DNA from 4 places in the Priestia sp. USM5 genome. Region 3 is predicted to be linked to each of the others. Evidence: a T-box and tRNA genes for the amino acid it is inferred to sense, from the RefSeq annotation. Region 3 holds a T-box; the other regions hold tRNA genes.

Region 1 (4,376 bases), 580 kb from region 3:
TTATAGTACCGAAGTTCCTGATTCCACACTGCCAAGAAAAGCCTCTAGCGAGGCGGGAGGTGCCCGTACCGCAAACCGACACAGGTAGGCGAGGAGAGAATCCTAAGGTGATCGAGAGAACTCTCGTTAAGGAACTCGGCAAAATGACCCCGTAACTTCGGGAGAAGGGGTGCTCTGGTAGGGTGTATAGCCCGAGAGAGCCGCAGTGAATAGGCCCAGGCGACTGTTTAGCAAAAACACAGGTCTCTGCGAAGCCGCAAGGCGAAGTATAGGGGCTGACGCCTGCCCGGTGCTGGAAGGTTAAGAGGAGGGGTTATCCTTTGGGAGAAGCTCTGAATCGAAGCCCCAGTAAACGGCGGCCGTAACTATAACGGTCCTAAGGTAGCGAAATTCCTTGTCGGGTAAGTTCCGACCCGCACGAAAGGCGTAACGATCTGGGCACTGTCTCAACGAGAGACTCGGTGAAATTATAGTACCTGTGAAGATGCAGGTTACCCGCGACAGGACGGAAAGACCCCGTGGAGCTTTACTGTAGCCTGATATTGAATTTTGGTACAGCTTGTACAGGATAGGTAGGAGCCTGAGAAGCCGGAGCGCTAGCTTCGGTGGAGGCGTCGGTGGGATACTACCCTGGCTGTATTGAAATTCTAACCCGCGGCCCTGATCGGGCCGGGAGACAGTGTCAGGTGGGCAGTTTGACTGGGGCGGTCGCCTCCTAAAATGTAACGGAGGCGCCCAAAGGTTCCCTCAGAATGGTTGGAAATCATTCGTAGAGTGTAAAGGCACAAGGGAGCTTGACTGCGAGACCTACAAGTCGAGCAGGGACGAAAGTCGGGCTTAGTGATCCGGTGGTTCCGCATGGAAGGGCCATCGCTCAACGGATAAAAGCTACCCCGGGGATAACAGGCTTATCTCCCCCAAGAGTCCACATCGACGGGGAGGTTTGGCACCTCGATGTCGGCTCATCGCATCCTGGGGCTGTAGTCGGTCCCAAGGGTTGGGCTGTTCGCCCATTAAAGCGGTACGCGAGCTGGGTTCAGAACGTCGTGAGACAGTTCGGTCCCTATCCGTCGTGGGCGTAGGAAATTTGAGAGGAGCTGTCCTTAGTACGAGAGGACCGGGATGGACACACCGCTGGTGTACCAGTTGTCTTGCCAAAGGCATCGCTGGGTAGCTATGTGTGGACGGGATAAGTGCTGAAAGCATCTAAGCATGAAGCCCCCCTCAAGATGAGATTTCCCATAGCGCAAGCTAGTAAGATCCCTGAAAGATGATCAGGTTGATAGGTCAGAGGTGGAAGCGTGGCGACATGTGTAGCTGACTGATACTAATCGATCGAGGACTTAACCAAACTTTTAAAAGCGTAAGCTTTACTCAGCAAATTGTTATCTAGTTTTGAGAGAGCAATCTCTTGTCTGGTGGCGATAGCGAAGAGGTCACACCCGTTCCCATACCGAACACGGAAGTTAAGCTCTTTAGCGCCAATGGTAGTTGGGACTTTGTCCCTGTGAGAGTAGGACGTTGCCAGGCAATGAATAAGACCCCTTTTTATGCTCTTGTAAAAGAGTCTAGGGGTTTTTTATTTGGCTCATTTGTAAAAAACTTATATACACATTTAATGTTGTGTATGATATTTGGAGGATTAGCTCAGCTGGGAGAGCACCTGCCTTACAAGCAGGGGGTCGGCGGTTCGATCCCGTCATCCTCCACCACCGTGCCGGTGTAGCTCAACTGGTAGAGCAACTGACTTGTAATCAGTAGGTTGGGGGTTCAAGTCCTCTTGCCGGCACCATTTATATCGGAGGGGTAGCGAAGTGGCTAAACGCGGCGGACTGTAAATCCGCTCCTTCGGGTTCGGCAGTTCGAATCTGCCCCCCTCCACCATTTTATTGGGCTATCGCCAAGCGGTAAGGCAACGGATTTTGATTCCGTCATGCGTTGGTTCGAATCCAGCTAGCCCAGCCATAGAGAGCCATTAGCTCAGTTGGTAGAGCATCTGACTTTTAATCAGAGGGTCGAAGGTTCGAGTCCTTCATGGCTCATTTTAATAAGCGGAAGTAGTTCAGTGGTAGAACACCACCTTGCCAAGGTGGGGGTCGCGAGTTCGAACCTCGTCTTCCGCTCCATATAAAGCGCCCGTAGCTCAATTGGATAGAGCGTTTGACTACGGATCAAAAGGTTAGGGGTTCGACTCCTCTCGGGCGCGCCATAAACGGGAAGTAGCTCAGCTTGGTAGAGCACTTGGTTTGGGACCAAGGGGTCGCAGGTTCGAATCCTGTCTTCCCGACCATTTATGGGGCCTTAGCTCAGCTGGGAGAGCGCCTGCCTTGCACGCAGGAGGTCAGCGGTTCGATCCCGCTAGGCTCCACCAATGAAATTAAATAATTGTAACGAATAATATGGCGGTGTAGCTCAGCTGGCTAGAGCGTACGGTTCATACCCGTGAGGTCGTGGGTTCGACTCCCTCCGCCGCTACCATATAAGTTACATTTGTTATAAATATACGGAGGAATACCCAAGTCCGGCTGAAGGGATCGGTCTTGAAAACCGACAGGGGTGTTAAAGCCCGCGGGGGTTCGAATCCCTCTTCCTCCGCCATTTATTTATATCATATTCATATCATCGCGGGGTGGAGCAGTTCGGTAGCTCGTCGGGCTCATAACCCGAAGGTCGCAGGTTCAAATCCTGTCCCCGCAACCAAAGTGGTCCCGTGGTGTAGCGGTTAACATGCCTGCCTGTCACGCAGGAGATCGCGGGTTCGATTCCCGTCGGGACCGCCATTTTGTTTGGCTCGGTAGCTCAGTTGGTAGAGCAAAGGACTGAAAATCCTTGTGTCGGCGGTTCGATTCCGTCCCGAGCCACCATTTTAAGACGGCGATTGTGGCGAAGTGGTTAACGCACCGGATTGTGGTTCCGGCATTCGTGGGTTCGATTCCCATCAGTCGCCCCATCTTAAGTAACGCGGGTGTAGTTTAGTGGTAAAACCTCAGCCTTCCAAGCTGATGTCGTGAGTTCGATTCTCATCACCCGCTCCAAATAATGGGCCTATAGCTCAGCTGGTTAGAGCGCACGCCTGATAAGCGTGAGGTCGGTGGTTCGAGTCCACTTAGGCCCACCATATTCCACAGTAGCTCAGTGGTAGAGCTATCGGCTGTTAACCGATCGGTCGTAGGTTCGAGTCCTACCTGTGGAGCCATACTGGCCCGTTGGTCAAGCGGTTAAGACACCGCCCTTTCACGGCGGTAACACGGGTTCGAATCCCGTACGGGTCATCTCAAAAGCAGTTTGCATATGCAAACTGCTTTTTTTGTTTGTAAACAGAGTTTAGACAAAAGAATAAACTCTGTTTTTCGTTTTTCTATGATTTTCTCTTCACAATTTGCATTTCCTATAGCACATCTCTAAACGCTTGTTCTAAATTTCGAAAAAAAACCTACAATAGTAATAACAGAATACTGTTTGTACAAAAGGAGGGGAATGCGTGAAAAAAATTGTTTTGTGGTCCATCGGAGTTTTTCTTGTGTATGCAGCTTGTATATGGGTGTATTTATTTTATATAAGTGACACCTCTATTCCACAATCATTAAAAGGTACCAGCGTGGATCCGGCTACGTTTATGAATGCAAGAGAACTTATGTTAACCGAAAAATATTCAAAGATTAGAGATGCGCTCTTTTTTATCCGAATTCCATATGAGTGGTTAGGGTTTATTTTAATTTTAGTGTTAGGTGTGTCTAAGAAAGTGAATAAGTGGTCTAAAGACGTCAGTCGTTTCAGTCTTCTCCAAACTGCTATTTATGTATTTTGGTTATCTGTTCTGCTGCTGATCTACTCTTTTCCTATGGACTGGATTAGCTATAAGCTTTCAACGGCTTACCATATTACGACGCAACCTTTCCAAGGATGGATGAAAGATCTTTTTACAGATTTTTGGGTGAACTATGCCACGATGTTTTTAGTGATTGCTGTGTTGTATGCATTCATTCGTAAGTTTTCAAAAAGATGGTGGCTGTATGCGTGGCTAGTATCTATTCCATTTACGCTATTTTTGACGTTTATTCAACCAGTGGTTATCGATCCGTTATATAACGATTTTTATCCATTAAAGAATAAAGAGCTGGAGACGAAAATTTTGCATTTAGCAGATGAAGCTCATATACCTGCTAAGCATGTATATGAAGTAAACATGTCTGAAAAAACGAACTCTCTCAATGCATATGTAACGGGAATAGGTTCTAATTCAAGAATTGTGTTATGGGATACTACTCTTAATAAATTGACGGAACGTGAAATTTTGTTTATCATGGCGCACGAAATGGGTCACTATGTGAAGAAACATATTTATGTAGGGATTGCTTCAGCCTTAGTTTTATCGA
Region 2 (4,376 bases), on a different contig from region 3:
TTTCTTCGTTGCGCTTTAGTAACAGGAGCAATTATGATCTGCTGCATGCTTGCTTATTTACTAATCTTAATAGAAATATATTCTCCTGCTCATTATCCCATTTATATTGAAGCTAAACCATAATAATTGTGTTCTTAACCTCTTATGAAAGATACTCAGTCTGGTTTGTTTATATAATGACTTCCTATTTCTAATTATTTACTAAGATACAAATTTTAGTTCAACCGTTAAACGCAAAAAAGCTTCTTTGTCTTTATTCTTTAAGGACTGATCAATCTCTTCAAGAATTTTACCTCTTTTGAATTGTTTCGTTACTTGACTTAAAAACAATTCAGCTAATATTTCATCAGATATATTTTTTTCAATTTGACTCATTTCGTTGGATATATTATTTTCCATAAACGATTAACCCCTTTATCATTTCTCTTTTAAAAATAGTGTTTCCTTTTTTCATTGTTTTAATACGAGGTTAATAGATAAATTAGTATATAGAAGAATATGGAATAAAAGATAACTTGACACAAAGAATAATATTTATTTCAAAGCTCTAAAGGTAAAACATAAACTAGCTTAAACAGTTTACATATTCATTGCATCCTCATGTTGTTTTACTAATTTATAAAACGTTGTCTTTTTTACATTCGCTTCCTTCATTGCCTGTACGGCTGTAATTTCATTTCGTTTCCAACGGTTATAAGCCTCAATAAAATCTTGGCTAACTTGGGCTTTAGGACGGCCAAAAGATATACCACTCTTCAGCGCAGCATTAATTCCTTCTCGCTGGCGTTTACGAATACGATCTCGTTCTTCTTGCGCCATCCAGGACAAAATTTGAAGAACCAAATCTGCAATAAAGGTTCCCAAACTATCCTTATACTGAGTCGTATCCAGCAAAGGCATATCCAAGACAACAATGTCTGCCTCAATTTCTTTCGTAATAGCATTCCACTCTTGTAAAATTTCTTCTTTGTTACGACCAAAACGATCTAGTGAATGAATGTAAAGAATATCTCCTTTACGAATCATTCGTTTTAGTAATTGGTACTGTTCTCGATTGAAATTTTTTCCACTTTGTTTATCCATGAAAATATCTCGAGGAGAAATGCCCACTTCTTCCATGGACTGAAGTTGTCGTCCTTCATTTTGATCTCGGCTGCTTACACGGATATATCCAAATTTTCTATTTTCCATTTTTATACTCCCTTTTGTGTCTATCTTCTTTTTATTCTACCAAAAACGTTCGTAAAAGTGTATTAGATAAAGAGAACGTTCGTAATTACTTTTCTTACTTAAACGAACGATAAAAACAGTAGATTTCTTATATAAAAGGAAAGTTCGTAAAAGTATACTTTTACGAACTTTCCTTTTATATATTTATTAAATGTATAGAAGTATTTCCTTAGTGATTTAAACATTAGCCAAATAACTATGTCATGAACAATACATAGGAAATTGATATTATATCCCCTATTAAATTAATGTGATAAGAAGAAAGGTCTAAATTTATGCAGAGATTATTTAATTACAGCATTTATTAATAAAAAACATTAAATTATATGTCTTTAACGTGCAGAGAAACGCTCTGTAAGGAATTTAACTTTTGTTTTACACACAATGGGGGGATTAGATACAAATTTTCAGCAATTAAGAAAAGAGATTAGCACAACTTTTATAAAGGCATTTATATTAAGGAGAATATTTTATTTAAGATTTTAAGTTATTAATACATAAAATGGTGGAGATCTTTAAACATTGTTTCTCGTTACAGAAGAGTCCATTCGGTTAAGGTCTATGAAAGTTGACCGTTTTTTGGTCATCACCTGTTTGTTCGAATCATCCTCTAAAGACCCAGTACCATCACATTGTACTATTGAGCAGATTCAAAGAACGCTTTTTCCGTTACGTCTCCTTCAACATCAGCAGCTTCTGCTGATCCAGAAGAACCTCCTAAATTCGGTAGAGCTAATGGAGTCGCTAACTAAATAACTAAACCTACGGCAGAAGCTACCACAGCTTATTTCGCTTTTCTTATTCAATCTCCTCCTAATTTTATTTAATAGAAATAAAAAAGCAGTTTGCAAATGCAAACTGCTTTTTTGATGACCCGTACGGGATTCGAACCCGTGTTACCGCCGTGAAAGGGCGGTGTCTTAACCGCTTGACCAACGGGCCAGTATCAATTTATAAGTTAAATTCAATTACTATAAAACATGATGGGCCTAAGTGGACTCGAACCACCGACCTCACGCTTATCAGGCGTGCGCTCTAACCAGCTGAGCTATAGGCCCTTTACTTGGATTTGGAGCGGGTGATGAGAATCGAACTCACGACATCAGCTTGGAAGGCTGAGGTTTTACCACTAAACTACACCCGCATATTTTAAAGTGGCGGTCCCGACGGGAATCGAACCCGCGATCTCCTGCGTGACAGGCAGGCATGTTAACCGCTACACCACGGGACCAAAATAGAAAATGGCGGAGGAAGAGGGATTCGAACCCCCGCGGGCTTTAACACCCCTGTCGGTTTTCAAGACCGATCCCTTCAGCCGGACTTGGGTATTCCTCCGTGTACTGTATGGTGGAGCCTAGCGGGATCGAACCGCTGACCTCCTGCGTGCAAGGCAGGCGCTCTCCCAGCTGAGCTAAGGCCCCATAAATGGTCGGGAAGACAGGATTCGAACCTGCGACCCCTTGGTCCCAAACCAAGTGCTCTACCAAGCTGAGCTACTTCCCGTTTATGGCGCGCCCGAGAGGAGTCGAACCCCTAACCTTTTGATCCGTAGTCAAACGCTCTATCCAATTGAGCTACGGGCGCTTATTAAAATGGTGCCGAGGGCCGGACTTGAACCGGCACGGTAGTCACCTACCGCAGGATTTTAAGTCCTGTGTGTCTGCCAATTCCACCACCCCGGCAGGACTTATACGTGGAGGCGGCAACCGGATTTGAACCGGTGATAAAGGTTTTGCAGACCTTGGCCTTACCACTTGGCTATGCCGCCAATATATATATGGAGCGGAAGACGAGGTTCGAACTCGCGACCCCCACCTTGGCAAGGTGGTGTTCTACCACTGAACTACTTCCGCGCATTTATCTAAATTAAGATGCGGGTGAAGGGACTTGAACCCCCACGTCATAAGACACTAGATCCTAAGTCTAGCGCGTCTGCCAATTCCGCCACACCCGCGTGTAAATATAACTGGTGAGCCATGAAGGACTCGAACCTTCGACCCTCTGATTAAAAGTCAGATGCTCTACCAACTGAGCTAATGGCTCTCTATGGCTGGGCTAGCTGGATTCGAACCAACGCATGACGGAATCAAAATCCGTTGCCTTACCGCTTGGCGATAGCCCAATAAAGATGGTGGAGGGGGGCAGATTCGAACTGCCGAACCCGAAGGAGCGGATTTACAGTCCGCCGCGTTTAGCCACTTCGCTACCCCTCCGATATAAATGGTGCCGGCAAGAGGACTTGAACCCCCAACCTACTGATTACAAGTCAGTTGCTCTACCAGTTGAGCTACACCGGCACGGTGGTGGAGGATGACGGGATCGAACCGCCGACCCCCTGCTTGTAAGGCAGGTGCTCTCCCAGCTGAGCTAATCCTCCAAAAAAATCTATATAAGCGCGTTAATAAGCGTTATTTTCATTACTTATGATAGAATATTTCAAATAAAAAACCCCTATGCTCTTTTACAAGAGACTCATAAGGGGTCTTATTTATTGCCTGGCAACGTCCTACTCTCACAGGGACAAAGTCCCAACTACCATTGGCGCTAAAGAGCTTAACTTCCGTGTTCGGTATGGGAACGGGTGTGACCTCTTCGCTATCGCCACCAGACAAGAGATTGCTCTCTCAAAACTAGATAACAGTTGGCTGAGTAAAGCTTACGCTTTTAAAATTTTGGTTAAGTCCTCGATCGATTAGTATCAGTCAGCTACACATGTCGCCACGCTTCCACCTCTGACCTATCAACCTGATCATCTTTCAGGGATCTTACTAGCTTGCGCTATGGGAAATCTCATCTTGAGGGGGGCTTCATGCTTAGATGCTTTCAGCACTTATCCCGTCCACACATAGCTACCCAGCGATGCCTTTGGCAAGACAACTGGTACACCAGCGGTGTGTCCATCCCGGTCCTCTCGTACTAAGGACAGCTCCTCTCAAATTTCCTACGCCCACGACGGATAGGGACCGAACTGTCTCACGACGTTCTGAACCCAGCTCGCGTACCGCTTTAATGGGCGAACAGCCCAACCCTTGGGACCGACTACAGCCCCAGGATGCGATGAGCCGACATCGAGGTGCCAAACCTCCCCGTCGATGTGGACTCTTGGGGGAGATAAGCCTGTTATCCCCGGGGTAGCTTTTATCCGT
Region 3 (4,376 bases):
GTAAAAATTATTACCGAAAAAGGTCAAAAAGATCATACTAAAATCAACTTTAAGTTAAACGATAAAGTTATGAACGATCAAAAAGTTGTTGCTCCTATTAAAAAAGGAGAAACAGTTGCTTATGTAAGTGCAACAAACAGCAATCTTAAAGATCTAGGCTATGTAGGAGGCCAAACTACAGATAGCATGACGCCGGTCGTGACAAACGAATCTGTTGAAAAAGCTGGATGGTTCTCTCTCGCTATCCGCAGTATTGGTAACTTCTTCAGCAATATTTGGATGAATGCTGCAAATACAGTGAATAACTGGTTTTAATGATAACTCAAGAGAAAGAAGAGATACTACAAGGGAGTATCTCTTTTTTTTATTTTTAGATTTGTTTGTATATAATCTATAAATTAGATAGGAATTTTCCGAAAAATACGGTAAAATAGACACTAAGTTTTGAATTTTGTATATACACTAAAAATTATTGTGAAACACTTGATACAGGAGGAAGACAAACATGAATAACATTACAGGTACTGATCGTGTAAAACGAGGAATGGCGGAAATGCAAAAAGGTGGCGTTATCATGGACGTGATCAACGCAGAGCAAGCAAAAATTGCAGAAGCAGCAGGCGCTGTTGCCGTTATGGCATTAGAGCGTGTTCCAGCTGATATCCGTGCAGCAGGCGGCGTGTCTCGTATGGCAGACCCAACAATTGTTGAAGAAGTGATGAATGCTGTGTCCATTCCAGTTATGGCAAAAGCTCGTATTGGCCATATTGTTGAAGCACGCGTGCTAGAAGCGATGGGTGTAGACTACATCGATGAAAGTGAAGTGTTGACTCCAGCTGATGAGGAGTTTCATTTAAATAAAAATACATTTACGGTTCCATTTGTGTGCGGTTGTCGTGATCTTGGTGAAGCATCCCGCCGTATTGCTGAAGGAGCTGCAATGCTTCGTACAAAAGGCGAACCAGGGACAGGAAACATCGTGGAAGCAGTGCGTCATATGCGCCAAGTAAACGCTCAAGTACGTAAAGTTGTGGGCATGGACGAAGATGAGTTAATGACAGAGGCAAAACTATTAGGCGCGCCTTATGAGTTATTACTGCAAATTAAACGTGAAGGTCGCCTACCGGTTGTAAACTTTGCAGCGGGCGGTGTAGCAACACCAGCAGACGCAGCGTTAATGATGCAGCTTGGAGCAGACGGTGTGTTCGTTGGTTCAGGAATCTTTAAATCCGACAACCCTGAAAAATTTGCTCGAGCAATCGTTGAGGCAACAACGCATTATCAAGATTATGAACTCATTGCAAACTTGTCAAAAGGATTAGGAAGTGCAATGAAAGGGATTGAAATTTCATCATTATTACCAGAAAACCGCATGCAAGAGCGTGGATGGTAATTTAAAGGGAGTTTTGACAAAATGGTAAAAGTAGGCGTGTTAGGATTACAAGGTGCCTTTCGCGAGCATGCACAAGCATTAGAAGCAGCAGGCGCTGAAGCCATTATCATTAAAAAAGTTGAACAGCTAGACGAAATAGATGGTTTAATCCTACCGGGCGGCGAAAGCACAGCGATGCGTCGTCTGATTGACAAGTATGACTTTATGGAACCTCTTCGCCAGTTTGCACAAGCAGGTAAACCGGTGTTTGGTACGTGTGCGGGTTTAATTTTACTTGCAGGACAAGTTGTTGACCGTGAAGAGCCCCATTTAGGTGTTATGGATATTACGGTAGCTCGAAATTCATTTGGGCGCCAACGAGATAGCTTTGAAGCTGCTCTAAATATTAAAGATATTGGTGAAGATTTTATAGGCGTATTTATCCGTGCTCCGCATATTGTAGAAGTAGGAGAAAACGTTGAAGTCTTGGCAATGCATAACGACCGAATTGTTGCAGCAAGACAAGGTCAATTCTTGGGATGTTCGTTTCATCCAGAATTAACAGATGATGCTCGCATGGCTCAGTATTTTGTAGCAATGGTTGAAGAAGCTTCGAAAAAACCTGTATAAATGAATTGCATCTTGTAAAGACTTGTAGTACATTATGATTAATAAAAATGATATTGGTATAAAGCGTTGATAGGAAATAGTAATAAGATTTTTGATTTCAAGAGAGTCGATGGCTGGTGTGAATCGATAATCAATTCTTATGAATCCGTCCTGGAGCAAGCTGTCGAAAAAGTAGTAGGCAGTTTCGGTTCATCCGTTATCTGGTTTAAGAGGAAGGCTTATTTTAGCTTTCAATTAGGGTGGCAACGCGGGTAAACTCTCGTCCCTTTCATAGGGATGAGAGTTTTTATTTTGCCCTTTTATACTAAAGGAGGTACTCAGTATGTTAGATTTAAAATTTTTACGTGCTAATTTTAATGAAGTAAAAGAAAAGCTCAAGTTTCGTGGTGAGGACTTAACGGACTTAGGTCGCTTTGAAGAGTTAGATGCAAAACGCCGTGAGCTAATTGCTCAAACAGAAGAGTTAAAAAGCAAGCGAAATGAAGTATCACAGCAAATTGCACAATTGAAACGTGAAAAACAAGATGCTGATCATTTAATCGTCGAAATGCGTGAAGTAGGAGACCGCGTAAAGCAATTGGATGAAGAGCTTCGCAGCGTTGAAGAAGAGTTAGAGCTATTGCTGCTTTCAATTCCTAACGTTCCACATGAAAGTACGCCTGTAGGTGAAACTGAAGATGATAACGTAGAAGTTCGCAAATGGGGAGAAATTAAACAATTTGATTTTGAACCAAAACCGCATTGGGATTTAGGAACAGATTTAAATATTTTAGATTTTGAAAGAGCTTCGAAAGTAACGGGAAGCCGCTTTGTATTTTATAAAGGGTTAGGTGCAAGATTAGAACGTGCTCTTATTAACTTTATGATGGATTTACATATGGATGAGCATGGTTATGAAGAAATCCTTCCTCCATATATGGTGAATCGTACAAGTATGACAGGAACAGGGCAGCTTCCTAAATTTGAAGAAGATGCATTTAAAATTAAAGAAGAAGATTATTTCTTAATTCCTACAGCTGAAGTACCAGTTACAAATTTACATCGTGATGAAATTTTAAGCGGAGATCAGCTTCCAATTGCTTATACAGCGTATAGTGCTTGCTTCCGCTCAGAAGCAGGCTCTGCAGGAAGAGATACACGTGGGCTTATTCGTCAGCATCAGTTTAATAAAGTAGAACTTGTTCGCTTTGTTAAGCCAGAAGATTCTTATGATGAATTAGAAAAATTAACGGGCCATGCTGAAAAGGTTCTTCAACTATTAGGTTTACCTTACCGAGTTCTAAGCATGTGTACAGCTGACTTAGGTTTCACAGCAGCCAAAAAGTATGATATTGAAGTTTGGATTCCAAGTTATGAAACGTATCGTGAAATTTCTTCTTGTTCAAACTTTGAAAGCTTTCAAGCTCGCCGTGCTAATATTCGCTTCCGCCGTGATACAAAAGCAAAACCAGAACATGTTCATACACTAAATGGTTCTGGCTTAGCAATTGGCCGTACGGTAGCTGCAATTTTAGAAAACTACCAGCAGGAAGATGGATCAATTCAAATTCCAGAAGTGCTGCGTCCATATATGGGAAATAAAGAAGTTATTTCTAAATAAAAGTAGAAGATGTTCATTAAATTAATTTTTAATGAACATCTTTTTTAAAAAAATTAATAAAAGAGTTGACTTCATTATTTTTATATGATAAATTAATACTTGTCGATACGGAGGAATACCCAAGTCCGGCTGAAGGGATCGGTCTTGAAAACCGACAGGGGTGTTAAAGCCCGCGGGGGTTCGAATCCCTCTTCCTCCGCCATATTTGACTTATAATGCAATTAACATAGCGCGATAAATTGGAGATTGGAAAACCGTTACTTATAAGTAACGGTTTTTTATTTGTTGAAAATGCCGCTTTATTTATTAAAGCGGCATTTTTTTATAGCTGACGACGTTTTAGCTTTTCATTATGTTGTAAAAAGCGAGCCACTTTTTCAACAATTGATTCAATTGAATCAGGATCCTTGAGAAGGTCGTATTCTCTAATATCTAAACGGAGAATAGGACAAGCCGTAAAGTTATTAATCCATTCTTCATATCGGGCGTGCATCTCTTTCCAATAATCAAGAGGCGTTTGTTGTTCCATTGGTCGCCCTCTTTCTTGAATGCGATCTACAATATCTTCGAAGCTGCCTTCCAAATAAATGAGCAGATCTGGATGAGGGAAGTATGGAGTCATAACCATTGCATCGAACAAGCTTGTATATGTCTCATAGTCTACTTTAGACATTGTTCCCTTTTCAAAATGCATCTTAGCAAAGATACCGGTATCTTCGTAAATGGATCTGTCTTGGATAAAGCCGCCCCCATACTCGAAAATCTTCTTTTGTT
Region 4 (4,376 bases), 190 kb from region 3:
GTTTACGGCGTGGACTACCAGGGTATCTAATCCTGTTTGCTCCCCACGCTTTCGCGCCTCAGCGTCAGTTACAGACCAAAAAGCCGCCTTCGCCACTGGTGTTCCTCCACATCTCTACGCATTTCACCGCTACACGTGGAATTCCGCTTTTCTCTTCTGCACTCAAGTTCCCCAGTTTCCAATGACCCTCCACGGTTGAGCCGTGGGCTTTCACATCAGACTTAAGAAACCGCCTGCGCGCGCTTTACGCCCAATAATTCCGGATAACGCTTGCCACCTACGTATTACCGCGGCTGCTGGCACGTAGTTAGCCGTGGCTTTCTGGTTAGGTACCGTCAAGGTACGAGCAGTTACTCTCGTACTTGTTCTTCCCTAACAACAGAGTTTTACGACCCGAAAGCCTTCATCACTCACGCGGCGTTGCTCCGTCAGACTTTCGTCCATTGCGGAAGATTCCCTACTGCTGCCTCCCGTAGGAGTCTGGGCCGTGTCTCAGTCCCAGTGTGGCCGATCACCCTCTCAGGTCGGCTATGCATCGTTGCCTTGGTGAGCCGTTACCTCACCAACTAGCTAATGCACCGCGGGCCCATCTGTAAGTGATAGCCGAAACCATCTTTCAATCATCTCCCATGAAGGAGAAGATCCTATCCGGTATTAGCTTCGGTTTCCCGAAGTTATCCCAGTCTTACAGGCAGGTTGCCCACGTGTTACTCACCCGTCCGCCGCTAACGTCATAGAAGCAAGCTTCTAATCAGTTCGCTCGACTTGCATGTATTAGGCACGCCGCCAGCGTTCATCCTGAGCCAGGATCAAACTCTCCGAAGAAATGTTTGACTTGCTCATTTAAAAAATAAAAATTAACGTTGACGTTTGTCGCTTTGTTCAGTTTTCAAAGTTCAATATATTTGGAGCGGGTGATGAGAATCGAACTCACGACATCAGCTTGGAAGGCTGAGGTTTTACCACTAAACTACACCCGCAATATGGCGCGCCCGAGAGGAGTCGAACCCCTAACCTTTTGATCCGTAGTCAAACGCTCTATCCAATTGAGCTACGGGCGCTTCTTATGATGTTTACCGCCGTTGTTTTTGCGACTTTATTATAATATCATTTCTATTTTCTTATGTCAACACTTTTTTTAAAAGTTTTTTTGGTGCGGCCGAGAGGACTTGAACCTCCACGGGGTCGCCCCCACTAGGCCCTCAACCTAGCGCGTCTGCCATTCCGCCACGACCGCTAAATACATAAAATGAATAAGATGCGGGTGAAGGGACTTGAACCCCCACGTCGTAAAGACACTAGATCCTAAGTCTAGCGCGTCTGCCAATTCCGCCACACCCGCAAGAAATGAAAATGAGCCATGAAGGACTCGAACCTTCGACCCTCTGATTAAAAGTCAGATGCTCTACCAACTGAGCTAATGGCTCTTTATGGCTGGGCTAGCTGGATTCGAACCAACGCATGACGGAATCAAAATCCGTTGCCTTACCGCTTGGCGATAGCCCAATAATTTAAAATGGCGGTCCCGACGGGAATCGAACCCGCGATCTCCTGCGTGACAGGCAGGCATGTTAACCGCTACACCACGGGACCATCCAAAATTATGTATAAAACAGTCAAAATGGTGGAGGATGACGGGATCGAACCGCCGACCCCCTGCTTGTAAGGCAGGTGCTCTCCCAGCTGAGCTAATCCTCCACAGGATATGTAAATAAAAATCAATGGTGACCCGTACGGGATTCGAACCCGTGTTACCGCCGTGAAAGGGCGGTGTCTTAACCGCTTGACCAACGGGCCATTATAAAATGGCGGAGAAGGAGGGATTTGAACCCTCGCGCCGCTTACACGACCTACACCCTTAGCAGGGGCGCCTCTTCAGCCACTTGAGTACTTCTCCATATGGCTCCACAGGTAGGACTCGAACCTACGACCGATCGGTTAACAGCCGATAGCTCTACCACTGAGCTACTGTGGAATAATATTTATCAGACTTCTTACATTGTAATCGACATTATATGTAATGTCAATAAGTTTTTGTAATTTCTTTGCCGTTTATTTGAGACGGCTTTATTAATTTACCATAATGAATCTATTTTAGTCAAGCATCTTCTACATTTTTTTTAATTTACCTTTACACTTCCCACAAACATATTTAACTGTGTTCACTTTTCTTTTTCGAACATATTTTTGATCACACTGCATACATACATATATGTGCTCTTTTTTCTTTCCATCACTTTCTTTTTTCAATGCCTGACAAAATCGAGGTGCGTCTACTTCTTTCATTAACCTTTTAAAGTCTTGATCTCCATGCTTATACCCTTTCCCCTCAATATGCAAATGATAGTGACAGAGCTCATGTTTAATAATTTCTACTATTTCTTGTGTGCCATATTGTTCAAAGTATTTGTAGTTTACTTCTATATTAGATGTACGTAACAAATACCTTCCGCCTGTCGTACGTAACCGAGAATTAAAAGTGGCTTCATGACGAAATGGTTTGTGAAACAGCTTCAATGAAATTTCTTCTACAAGTATTTGTAAATCCTTATCATTCATCTTATATACTCCTCTACTGTATGAAATCACCTGACTAGCTCTTTGGGCATACACTTCATTACATACTCACTATTCACCTTATCATAAATGAAAAGGAGTGATTGTCCTTATGCCAATGTGGCTACAAAAACAAATGAGGCGCGCTTATTCTGAAAAAGACCGTGCACAAATAAAATTGCTCAACCAATGTTGGTTTTTTTATCAAAAAAATAATTCCGCTTCTTAAATCACTTCTTTTTACAAATAAAATTGCCTTTTCAGAAAATCTGAAAAGGCAATTTTATTATTGATGGGGCGGAATCATCGTCAGTGCAACTCTTCCTTTTTTCATATCTACGTCTTCTACCCACACATTCACCAAATCTCCTACTGAAACGACATCGAGGGGATGCTTAACGTACCGATTCGTTAATTTAGAAATATGGACTAGACCGTCTTGCTTAACTCCTATATCGATGAACGCTCCGAAGTCTACGACGTTTCGCACCGTTCCTTCAAGCTGAATACCTTTTGCTAGATCCTCTAGCTTCAAAATATCCTGACGGAGCAAAGGTTTTGGCAGTTCATCACGAGGATCTCTTTCCGGTCTTACGAGCGCTTCTATAATGTCTTTTAAAGTAAGCTCCCCTATACTTAGTTCTTCTGATATTTCGGGTAAAGAAATATGTTTTAATGCTTCTTTTACTTTCTCCGTTCCAAGTTCAGTCTCTTTCACTTCCGCTTTCTTTAAAAGCTTTTTAACGTCTCCATATGTTTCAGGATGGATACCCGTTCTGTCTAAAGGTTCTTCACCTTCTATAATACGTAAAAACCCAATACACTGCTCATATGTTTTAGCCCCTAGACGCGGAATTTTCTTCAACTGTTTTCGGTTAGAGAATTTTCCGTTTTCATCCCGATATTTTACAATGTTTTGAGCAACTGTCTTATTTAGACCAGCAACGTATTGTAGAAGCGAAGCAGAAGCCGTGTTTGCATTCACTCCTACTTGGTTTACTACTGTCTCTACAATAAAAGTCAGTGAATCATTTAATTGCTTTTGAGACACATCATGCTGATATTGCCCTACTCCTACCGACTTAGGATCGATTTTCACAAGCTCAGCCAGCGGATCTTGCAGCCTTCTGGCAATCGATACAGCGCTTCGCTCTTCTACTTGAAAATCAGGGAATTCTTCTCTAGCAACATCAGAAGCCGAATATACGCTTGCTCCCGCTTCATTCACAATCAAATAATAAACTGGGTTTTCAATTTCTTTAAGAACATCCGCTACAAATTGCTCCGTTTCGCGAGATGCCGTTCCATTTCCAATTGCCACTACTTCAATAGGGTATTCAGCGAACATTTTCTTTAATTTATTTTGTGCTTCAGCTGCTTTTCTCACAGGAGGATGTGGATAAATAACATCAATTTTTAATACCTTGCCTGTTTCATCTACTACAGCTAATTTGCAGCCTGTTCGAAAAGCTGGATCTACTCCTAATACCACTTTCCCTTTCAATGGAGGTTGGAGAAGAAGTTTTCGTAAGTTTTCAGAAAAGATGTGAATGGCTCTTTCTTCCGCTTTTTCTGATAGGTCTTTACGAATTTCGCGTTCAATAGATGGTTCTATTAAGCGTTTATAAGCATCTTCTATAGCTGAGATGATATAACCTTCAACTGAAGAATCCCTTTTCTTGATTACTTCTTTATGTAAATATGAAAGAATACGATCTGTAGGCGCATCAATACTCACTTTTAAAATACCGTCTTTTTCTCCTCTATTCATAGCTAAAATACGATGAGGAACGATTCGCTTTACCGCTTCTGTATATTCA

The links. The T-box of region 3 lies ahead of serS (serine--tRNA ligase). A T-box ahead of a tRNA ligase gene usually reads a tRNA of that ligase, here a tRNA-Ser.
Region 1: it has a tRNA-Ser gene. The T-box ahead of serS (serine--tRNA ligase) is inferred to sense a tRNA for this amino acid. The anticodon was not compared.
Region 2: it has a tRNA-Ser gene. The T-box ahead of serS (serine--tRNA ligase) is inferred to sense a tRNA for this amino acid. The anticodon was not compared.
Region 4: it has a tRNA-Ser gene. The T-box ahead of serS (serine--tRNA ligase) is inferred to sense a tRNA for this amino acid. The anticodon was not compared.

Annotation. Positions count from the first base shown of each region.
Region 1 covers NZ_JBSGKN010000001.1:4,037,820-4,042,195, reverse strand. The annotation lists rRNA gene ACWATA_RS21290 (23S ribosomal RNA) at 1-1,351, shown strand, start outside; rRNA gene rrf (5S ribosomal RNA) at 1,415-1,530, shown strand; tRNA gene ACWATA_RS21280 (tRNA-Val) at 1,637-1,712, shown strand; tRNA gene ACWATA_RS21275 (tRNA-Thr) at 1,717-1,792, shown strand; tRNA gene ACWATA_RS21270 (tRNA-Tyr) at 1,801-1,884, shown strand; tRNA gene ACWATA_RS21265 (tRNA-Gln) at 1,891-1,965, shown strand; tRNA gene ACWATA_RS21260 (tRNA-Lys) at 1,970-2,042, shown strand; tRNA gene ACWATA_RS21255 (tRNA-Gly) at 2,052-2,126, shown strand; tRNA gene ACWATA_RS21250 (tRNA-Arg) at 2,133-2,209, shown strand; tRNA gene ACWATA_RS21245 (tRNA-Pro) at 2,214-2,290, shown strand; tRNA gene ACWATA_RS21240 (tRNA-Ala) at 2,296-2,371, shown strand; tRNA gene ACWATA_RS21235 (tRNA-Met) at 2,402-2,478, shown strand; tRNA gene ACWATA_RS21230 (tRNA-Ser) at 2,506-2,598, shown strand; tRNA gene ACWATA_RS21225 (tRNA-Met) at 2,624-2,700, shown strand; tRNA gene ACWATA_RS21220 (tRNA-Asp) at 2,705-2,780, shown strand; tRNA gene ACWATA_RS21215 (tRNA-Phe) at 2,789-2,864, shown strand; tRNA gene ACWATA_RS21210 (tRNA-His) at 2,875-2,950, shown strand; tRNA gene ACWATA_RS21205 (tRNA-Gly) at 2,962-3,035, shown strand; tRNA gene ACWATA_RS21200 (tRNA-Ile) at 3,042-3,118, shown strand; tRNA gene ACWATA_RS21195 (tRNA-Asn) at 3,122-3,196, shown strand; tRNA gene ACWATA_RS21190 (tRNA-Glu) at 3,201-3,272, shown strand; gene ACWATA_RS21185 (M48 family metallopeptidase) at 3,482-4,376, shown strand, end outside.
Region 2 covers NZ_JBSGKN010000008.1:69,852-74,227, forward strand. The annotation lists gene ACWATA_RS28620 (IDEAL domain-containing protein) at 202-399, opposite strand; gene ACWATA_RS28625 (recombinase family protein) at 580-1,191, opposite strand; tRNA gene ACWATA_RS28630 (tRNA-Glu) at 2,101-2,172, opposite strand; tRNA gene ACWATA_RS28635 (tRNA-Ile) at 2,215-2,288, opposite strand; tRNA gene ACWATA_RS28640 (tRNA-Gly) at 2,301-2,374, opposite strand; tRNA gene ACWATA_RS28645 (tRNA-Asp) at 2,386-2,461, opposite strand; tRNA gene ACWATA_RS28650 (tRNA-Ser) at 2,473-2,565, opposite strand; tRNA gene ACWATA_RS28655 (tRNA-Ala) at 2,576-2,651, opposite strand; tRNA gene ACWATA_RS28660 (tRNA-Pro) at 2,657-2,733, opposite strand; tRNA gene ACWATA_RS28665 (tRNA-Arg) at 2,738-2,814, opposite strand; tRNA gene ACWATA_RS28670 (tRNA-Leu) at 2,824-2,912, opposite strand; tRNA gene ACWATA_RS28675 (tRNA-Cys) at 2,925-2,998, opposite strand; tRNA gene ACWATA_RS28680 (tRNA-Gly) at 3,009-3,083, opposite strand; tRNA gene ACWATA_RS28685 (tRNA-Leu) at 3,103-3,184, opposite strand; tRNA gene ACWATA_RS28690 (tRNA-Lys) at 3,198-3,273, opposite strand; tRNA gene ACWATA_RS28695 (tRNA-Gln) at 3,278-3,352, opposite strand; tRNA gene ACWATA_RS28700 (tRNA-Tyr) at 3,360-3,443, opposite strand; tRNA gene ACWATA_RS28705 (tRNA-Thr) at 3,452-3,527, opposite strand; tRNA gene ACWATA_RS28710 (tRNA-Val) at 3,532-3,607, opposite strand; rRNA gene rrf (5S ribosomal RNA) at 3,724-3,839, opposite strand; rRNA gene ACWATA_RS28720 (23S ribosomal RNA) at 3,903-4,376, opposite strand, start outside.
Region 3 covers NZ_JBSGKN010000001.1:4,619,267-4,623,642, reverse strand. The annotation lists gene ACWATA_RS24380 (serine hydrolase) at 1-315, shown strand, start outside; gene pdxS (pyridoxal 5'-phosphate synthase lyase subunit PdxS) at 506-1,393, shown strand; gene pdxT (pyridoxal 5'-phosphate synthase glutaminase subunit PdxT) at 1,415-2,002, shown strand; T-box leader at 2,060-2,272, shown strand; gene serS (serine--tRNA ligase) at 2,325-3,602, shown strand; tRNA gene ACWATA_RS24360 (tRNA-Ser) at 3,712-3,804, shown strand; gene ACWATA_RS24355 (deoxynucleoside kinase) at 3,925-4,376, opposite strand, start outside.
Region 4 covers NZ_JBSGKN010000001.1:4,430,712-4,435,087, forward strand. The annotation lists rRNA gene ACWATA_RS23200 (16S ribosomal RNA) at 1-825, opposite strand, end outside; tRNA gene ACWATA_RS23205 (tRNA-Gly) at 907-980, opposite strand; tRNA gene ACWATA_RS23210 (tRNA-Arg) at 985-1,061, opposite strand; tRNA gene ACWATA_RS23215 (tRNA-Leu) at 1,152-1,237, opposite strand; tRNA gene ACWATA_RS23220 (tRNA-Leu) at 1,260-1,342, opposite strand; tRNA gene ACWATA_RS23225 (tRNA-Lys) at 1,355-1,427, opposite strand; tRNA gene ACWATA_RS23230 (tRNA-Gln) at 1,432-1,506, opposite strand; tRNA gene ACWATA_RS23235 (tRNA-Asp) at 1,518-1,593, opposite strand; tRNA gene ACWATA_RS23240 (tRNA-Val) at 1,623-1,698, opposite strand; tRNA gene ACWATA_RS23245 (tRNA-Glu) at 1,723-1,797, opposite strand; tRNA gene ACWATA_RS23250 (tRNA-Ser) at 1,807-1,897, opposite strand; tRNA gene ACWATA_RS23255 (tRNA-Asn) at 1,901-1,975, opposite strand; gene ACWATA_RS23260 (SprT family protein) at 2,110-2,559, opposite strand; gene cmpA (cortex morphogenetic protein CmpA) at 2,669-2,785, shown strand; gene ACWATA_RS23270 (Tex family protein) at 2,843-4,376, opposite strand, start outside.